3 regions of the Ectopseudomonas oleovorans genome follow, and region 2 is predicted to be linked to each of the others. Evidence: riboswitches for the same ligand, from Rfam matches in the RefSeq annotation. Region 2 holds a riboswitch; each other region holds the start of a gene.

Region 1 (2,259 bases), on a different contig from region 2:
CGTACCAGTCGGCGCCAGCCAGAATTTGCTGGTGGTCGGTGAGGGTCAGGGTATTTACCCAGCTCGCCGAGTCGCGATAGGTGGTATAGGTAAAGAATGAATCGGTTGACGCCAGCGGCGAGTCATCACCCGTGTCGCGCTGGTCTTTACTGTGACCCATTTCCAGGCGGCTGCTCCAGCGGTCGTTGAGGCGGCCGTCGATGAACCCGGAAAGGCTGCTGACCTGAAAGTCCGTTGTCGGTAGCAGGCCGGTAAAAACATCGTCGTATTCAACCTGCCCGCGCTGATCGAGAGCACTAAAGCCCACCTGCAGATCGTCATTGAAACTGTGCGACAGATTCAGGCTGAGCGAGCGGTTGCGATAGGCGTCATCGTCGCTGTTGGCGCCTAAACCGTCGCGGGTGGCGTCGATGCCGGCCGTCTCGTCCAACGCTGCGCTGAGGTTAAAGCGCGTACGTTCGTCACCACCGGCGAGACCAAGGCTGCGCTGGTACGTGCTGTCGCTGCCTGCCGCCAGGCGCGCGTAAGGCTTGAGGCCGCGGCCATCGCCCTGACGAGTGAAAATCTGAATCACCCCGCCAATGGCGTCGGAGCCATACAGCGCCGAACGCGCGCCACGTACCACTTCGATACGCTCGATCTGCTCGGGGGCGAGAAACTCCAGGCTGCTGGTGCCGCTTGAGGCCGCCGCGATACGTTGCCCGTCGACCAGGACCAGGGTTTGTGCCGTGCTGGTGCCGCGCAGGAACACACCCGTCTGGCTGCCAGCACCGCCAGTGCGGACGACGCTGAGGCCGGGCACGCGCTCCAGCAACTCGGCGACGCTACTGACCTGCAGACGTTCGATGTCGTCCCGCTCGAACACCGTGGTGGCGGCGGTGGCCCGCGCTTGCGGTTCGGCCAGGCGCCCGGAGGTGACGACCAGCGGCTCGGCCACGTAGGGCTCGGCGGCCAGCGAGAGACCTGGCATGACGGCGATGGCCAGAGCCAGACGGGACAGTTTCATTCTCTTTCCTCAACGGTCGGCAGACGGTCGAGGAGGGCAGGCGCAAGCGCAGGACGGCGCTTGACCGTGCTGCCCTCCGCAACACCGGTCGCACCGCCTGGGCCGGTCTCCGGGCTCTCGACCCAGGTCCGCCTTCTCAGGCTTGGCCCAGTGGCTGTTGGACGTGGCGCAAGCTCAGCACTTGCAGTCGATTACCGTTGCGGGGGCAGCGCCGGATTTACACCGACTTCCCGTTTAACGCCGCTTGCGCAGCGCACCCTGGCGGAACATGAATGGCGCGCACCTTAGTGCGCACGCATATGAATGACAAGCAAGCGCCGCTCATTCAGCGATGAGCGGGCTTCATGCTCAGGCCTGAAGCAAACTCAGACGCTCACGTACCGCGCGTTCGATCCCTGCTTCGTCGAGGCCGCACTCGGCGAGCATCTGGCTCGGCTTGGCGTGCTCGACGTAGTAGTCGGGCAGGCCCAGGTGCAGCATCGGCAGCTGGATGTTCTCGGCGGCGAAGAATTCGCTGACCGCGCTACCGGCGCCGCCCATGATGCTGTTTTCTTCGATGGTCACCAGCAGCTCGTGGCTGCCTGCCAGCTCGCGCAGCAGCGCTTCGTCCAGCGGCTTGACGAAGCGCATGTCGACCACCGTGGCATCCAGGGTTTCACCGACGCGCAGGGCTTCGGCCAGTTGCACGCCGAAGGCCAGCAGGGCGACGCCCTTGCCCTGGCGGCGCACCACCGCCTTGCCAATTTCCAGCGGCTCCAGGCCGGCATCGAGCGCTGCATTGGGGCCGGTGCCACGCGGGTAGCGCACCGCTGCCGGGCCGTCGAACAGGTGGCCGGTGGTGAGCATGCGGCGCATCTCGTTCTCGTCGCTCGGCGTCATCACCAGCATGCCGGGGATGCAGCGCAGGTAAGACAGGTCGAAGCTGCCTGCATGGGTCGGACCGTCTTCGCCGACCAGGCCGGCGCGGTCGATGGCGAACAGCACATCGAGGTGCTGCACGGCGACGTCGTGGATCAACTGGTCATAGGCGCGCTGGAGGAAGGTGGAGTAGATCGCCACCACCGGCTTGGCACCTTCGCAGGCCATGCCGGCGGCGAGGGTGACGGCGTGCTGCTCGGCAATGGCGACGTCGAAGTAGCGCTCGGGGAAGCGCTCGCTGAACGCCACCAGATCCGAGCCTTCCTTCATCGCCGGAGTGATGCCGACCAGGCGAGCGTCCTGCTCGGCCATGTCGCACAGCCACTGGCCGAACA
Region 2 (2,259 bases):
AATACCAGCAGGCGCGTACCGGGATAGAGACGGGCATTGAGCGTGGCGAGCGGCCGGCCGACCAAGGAGACCACCTCAGCCTCCTGCAACGGCCAGCCCAGGCGCGCCGCCGCCAGCGACACCGAAGACGGCGCAGGCAACACCTGCAACTCGTCGACCGGCACCTGGCGCGCCAGGCTGGCACCGACGCCATAGAACATCGGATCACCGCTGGCCAGCACGCACACCGCCTCGCCGCGTCGGGCCAGCAACGGCTGCAGATCGAAGGGGCTGGGCCAGGTTTCCCGCTCGCCCGTGATGCACGGCGGCAACAGCGCCAGCTGGCGCGGCGCACCGACGATGCGCGTGGCCGCCAGCAAGGCGCGACGCGCGGCCTTGCCCAGGCCGGGGTAGCCGTCTTCGCCGATGCCGACCAGGGTCAACCAGGGTTTCATCCAATGTCCTCGCACAGGCCCGACGGAGCGCCTGTCCGCGCTCGGGGCAAAGCGGGCATAATAGCGCCTTCGTCGGTGCCCTTGAGTCGATACGACTCAGTAAAGGGCCTAAGGAAACTCTGAAATAGTCGTTATTCCCGCGCAGGCGGGAATCCAGAATCTCAGTACTACCTGGGCTCCCGCCTTCGCGGGAGTGACGGTAAATGGCCATTTCAGAGTTTCCCCAAGAGGGAACACGGTAAAACCGTGGCTGCCCCCGCAACTGTAAACAGCGAGTCCAACGCAATCGGCCACTGGAAACAGGCCGCTGAAAAACGTAAGCGAGGCAGGCAAGACAAGGCAAAAACGACCGAAAAAACGCAGTTTACGTGTTGTAAATGAGCATTTTGAGGCCGTTTTTAACGCCGTATTGCCAACGCAGATAGTTTTTCAACGGCCTGTACCGGGAAGGCGCAGCGGATCAAGACCTGTCAGCCAGGAGACCTGCCGACGAACGCTGGTCGCGAGTGCCAACATCGGGCGGGGTGTACCGATGCCATGGAGTCCCCTATGGGATTTCGCTGGTTCGGTCGCCGCGTCGTTATCCACAGGTGACCGCTTGCCCACATCCGTCCGCCCTTCCGCCTGCCCCGGCCTGCTGCGCATCGTGCCTGCGCTGGACGGTGGCATCTGCCGCATCAAGCTGCCTGGCGGCGTGCTGCGCAGCACCCAGGCGCGGGCGATTGCCGAGGCAGCGCGGCAGCATGCCAGTGGCGTGCTGGAGCTTACCAACCGCAGCAACCTGCAAATTCGTGGCGTGCTCCCCGGCCAGGAAGCGCCGCTGATCGATGCCCTCCTCGGTGCCGGCCTCGGCCCGCGAGTGGCCGCCGCCGACGACGTGCGCAACCTGATGCTCAGCCCTGCCGCCGGCCTCGACCCGCAAGCGAGGCTGGACGTACGCCCGCTGGCTGGCCAGTTGCTCGACCTGTTGCAGGACACCCCGGCACTACATGCCCTTTCACCCAAGTTCGCCCTGCAACTGGACGGCGGCGAAGCCCTGGCCATGCGCGAACACCCACACGATCTATGGCTGGTCGCCGAGAACGAGCAGCACCTGCTGCTGGGCCTGGCCGGCTGCCCTGTCGAGACGCCGCTGGCGCGCATCGAAGCGACACACGGCGTAGAGCTGGTGCGCCAACTCCTGCAGCTGTTCCTCGAACTGGCGACACCCGAGCAATCGCGCATGCGCCAGTTGCTGCAACAGATCCCAGCCGACGAACTGCTGCAACGTCTGCAAGCACGTCTGGATTTTCCCTTGCAACCGGTGCCGGTCAATTGGCAGCAGAGCGCTCCGCTCGACCACGTCCCGGCTGGTATTTATCCACAGGCGCAGAGCGGCCTGTGTATGGTCGCTGCTGGCGCCCAACTAGGCCGGCTGCACGCCGAGCAACTGTTGACGCTGGCCCAACTGAGCGAGCACCACGGCGATGGAAATTTACGCCTGACGCCCTGGCAGGGCGTGCTGCTGGGCAATGTGCCGGAAGCCGCCAGCGGTGAGCTGCTGGCGGCGCTAGGCGAGCTCGGCCTGCTGACGCATATCGACGAACCGCTGCTCGGCCTGGTCGCCTGCACCGGCGCGGCGGCCTGCGAGCGCGGCCTGGCCGATAGCAAACACCACGCCCTGCACCTGGCGGAGCTGCTGCGCGAAAGCGGCGCCCGCCCGCAGGTGCATCTCAGCGCCTGCCCGCGCAGTTGCGCCAGCGCCCGCGTGCTGCCCTATACCCTGCTGGCCAGCACGCCCGACCACTACCAGCTCTATCAACGCACACCCGAGGCGCCCGGTTTC
Region 3 (2,259 bases), on a different contig from region 2:
GGAACACCCTATCGCTACGGTGGTAATACACCGGATGGCGGTTTCGACTGCAGTGGCCTGATCGGCTATGTCTATCGTGATGCCGCTGGCATCAGCCTGCCGCGTTCTACTCGTGAGCTGAGTGCGATGCGTACGCCAGATGTTCGTCGTGACGCCCTGCAAAGTGGTGATCTGGTGTTCTTCGCCACCAATGGCGGGCGCGCTGTCAGTCATGCCGGTATCTATGTGGGGGATGGGCGTTTCGTGCATGCGCCGTCCAGTGGTGGCACGGTTCGTCTGGACAGCCTCGATAACGTCTACTGGCAGCGTGTCTATCTCGACGCCAAGCGTGTTATCACTCCAGAGCTTGCTCGCAACCCCTGAGCTTTCGTTTATGGCCGACCCCATTCGCCTGCCGCCTCAACCTGAGGCCTGCGAGTTTTGTGCACGGCCTGTGGCCTTGACCCGCCATCACCTGATTCCCAAGTCACTACACGACAAGGCTTACGTACAGAGGCGGTATCCTCGTCAGGAACGAATTACCGCCACGCTGTGGCTCTGCCGTGCTTGTCATAACCAGATCCACCGGCTGTTCAGTGAAAAGGAGCTGGCGCTGACCTTCAACAGTCGCGAGGCCTTGTTGGGAGATGAGCGCCTGCGTACCTTCGTCGAGTGGCTGGCGAACAAACCGCCAGGTTTCACACCCAGGCATTGAGTGGCGTTGGCGTTGACGCGCAGGGCTGCCAGCCTCTACCCTGCGCGCCTTGCTTCAGGTGCCCCGAGTCGCTGTGAGTGGCGGCCAAGGGGTGAAACAGGGAAGCCGGTTCCAATGCCGGCGCTGCCCCCGCAACGGTAGGTGAGTCAAACGCTGCTTAAGCAGACCGTGTGAAAACGTAGCGAGCGAAGGTCAGGCAAGGCAAAAACAGGCGAAAAATGGTCGGAGTCGCGCTCGACTTTACGAGCTGTAAATGAGCATTTTGATCGGACTCGCGCACGAGACTGTTTTTAACGCCGCATGGCCGAGCGCAGTAGTTTTCACGCAGTCTGCAAAGCCACTGTGCTATGCACGGGAAGGCGCGGCGTCGAACCCATGGTTCGCTCACAAGCCCGGAGACCGGCCTGTCGCAGTTTCACGGCATCGCGGAGGGCGCTGTCCGGCTAACGCTCCGGTTTGACCGGGGTGTTCGTGTTTTTTCGTCTTCCGCTCGCCTGACCAGCCATTGGCGCCTGGATGAGTGCGTGCGGATCATCGCGATTCTTCCTCATTGCCGTTCGTACTGTTCGATGAACAGGCGGCGCGGGTGCCTGACGTACAGGAGCACAGCATGAGCGAATCGACCGACCGCGATGCCCGCCACAAGGCGCGCATGCAACGCAAGAAAGCCCTGATCGACGAAAAGATCGCCCAGGCCCAGGATGAATACGGCCTGCTGCTGGTGCACAGCGGCAATGGCAAGGGCAAGAGCAGCAGCGCCTTCGGCATGGTCGCGCGCGCCCTGGGTCATGGCATCAAGGTCGGCGTGGTGCAGTTCATCAAGGGTGCGGCCAGCACCGGTGAAGAAACCTTCTTCCGCCGTTTTCCCGAGGAAGTCAGCTATCACGTGATGGGCGAAGGCTTCACCTGGGAAACCCAGGATCGCCAGCGTGATATCGCCAAGGCTCAGCAAGCCTGGGCGGTGGCCCAGCGCCTGCTCAGTGATGAGTCGGTCGGCCTGGTGCTGCTGGACGAGCTGAACATAGCCCTCAAGCATGGCTACCTCGAACTGGACGCGGTGCTGGCCGATATCGAAGCCCGGCCGCTGTTGCAGCATGTGGTGGTGACCGGGCGCGGCGCCTTGCCTGGGATGATCGAGGCGGCTGACACCGTCACCGACATGAGCATGGTCAAGCACGCATTCAAGTCCGGGGTAAAAGCACAGAAGGGCATCGAATTCTGATGACCACACGTCACTGTCCGGCACTATTGATCGCCGCACCAGCTTCCGGTCAGGGTAAGACCACCGTCACCGCCGCGCTGGCGCGCCTGCATACGCGTCAGGGGCGGCGGGTTCGGGTGTTCAAATGCGGCCCGGACTTTCTCGATCCGATGATCCACGCCCGCGCCAGTGGCGCGCCGGTGTATCAGCTCGATCTGGCCATGGTCGGTGAGGCGGAAAGTCGCCGACTGCTGTGGCAGGCCGCCGGCGAGGCGGACCTGATCCTGATCGAAGGGGTGATGGGCCTGTTCGACGGCAAACCCTCGGCGGCCGATCTGGCACGCCACTTTGGCGTGCCGGTGCT

What was found. A riboswitch is a leader RNA that binds a small molecule or an ion and turns the genes downstream of it on or off. The one in region 2 is predicted to bind cobalamin.
Region 1: linked by a shared signal. The riboswitch ahead of N5J71_RS06725 (TonB-dependent receptor domain-containing protein) and the one ahead of cobG (precorrin-3B synthase) in region 2 are both predicted to bind cobalamin.
Region 3: linked by a shared signal. The riboswitch ahead of cobO (cob(I)yrinic acid a,c-diamide adenosyltransferase) and the one ahead of cobG (precorrin-3B synthase) in region 2 are both predicted to bind cobalamin.

The regions. Positions count from the first base shown of each region.
Region 1 is NZ_JAOCLK010000009.1:52,435-54,693, reverse strand. It holds gene N5J71_RS06725 (TonB-dependent receptor domain-containing protein) at 1-1,006, opposite strand, end outside; cobalamin riboswitch at 1,090-1,282, opposite strand; gene dxs (1-deoxy-D-xylulose-5-phosphate synthase) at 1,355-2,259, opposite strand, start outside.
Region 2 is NZ_JAOCLK010000024.1:40,899-43,157, forward strand. It holds gene cbiE (precorrin-6y C5,15-methyltransferase (decarboxylating) subunit CbiE) at 1-434, opposite strand, end outside; cobalamin riboswitch at 615-939, shown strand; gene cobG (precorrin-3B synthase) at 1,033-2,259, shown strand, end outside.
Region 3 is NZ_JAOCLK010000012.1:65,272-67,530, reverse strand. It holds gene N5J71_RS08685 (NlpC/P60 family protein) at 1-363, shown strand, start outside; gene N5J71_RS08680 (hypothetical protein) at 374-694, shown strand; cobalamin riboswitch at 734-869, shown strand; gene cobO (cob(I)yrinic acid a,c-diamide adenosyltransferase) at 1,305-1,916, shown strand; gene N5J71_RS08670 (cobyrinic acid a,c-diamide synthase CobB) at 1,916-2,259, shown strand, end outside.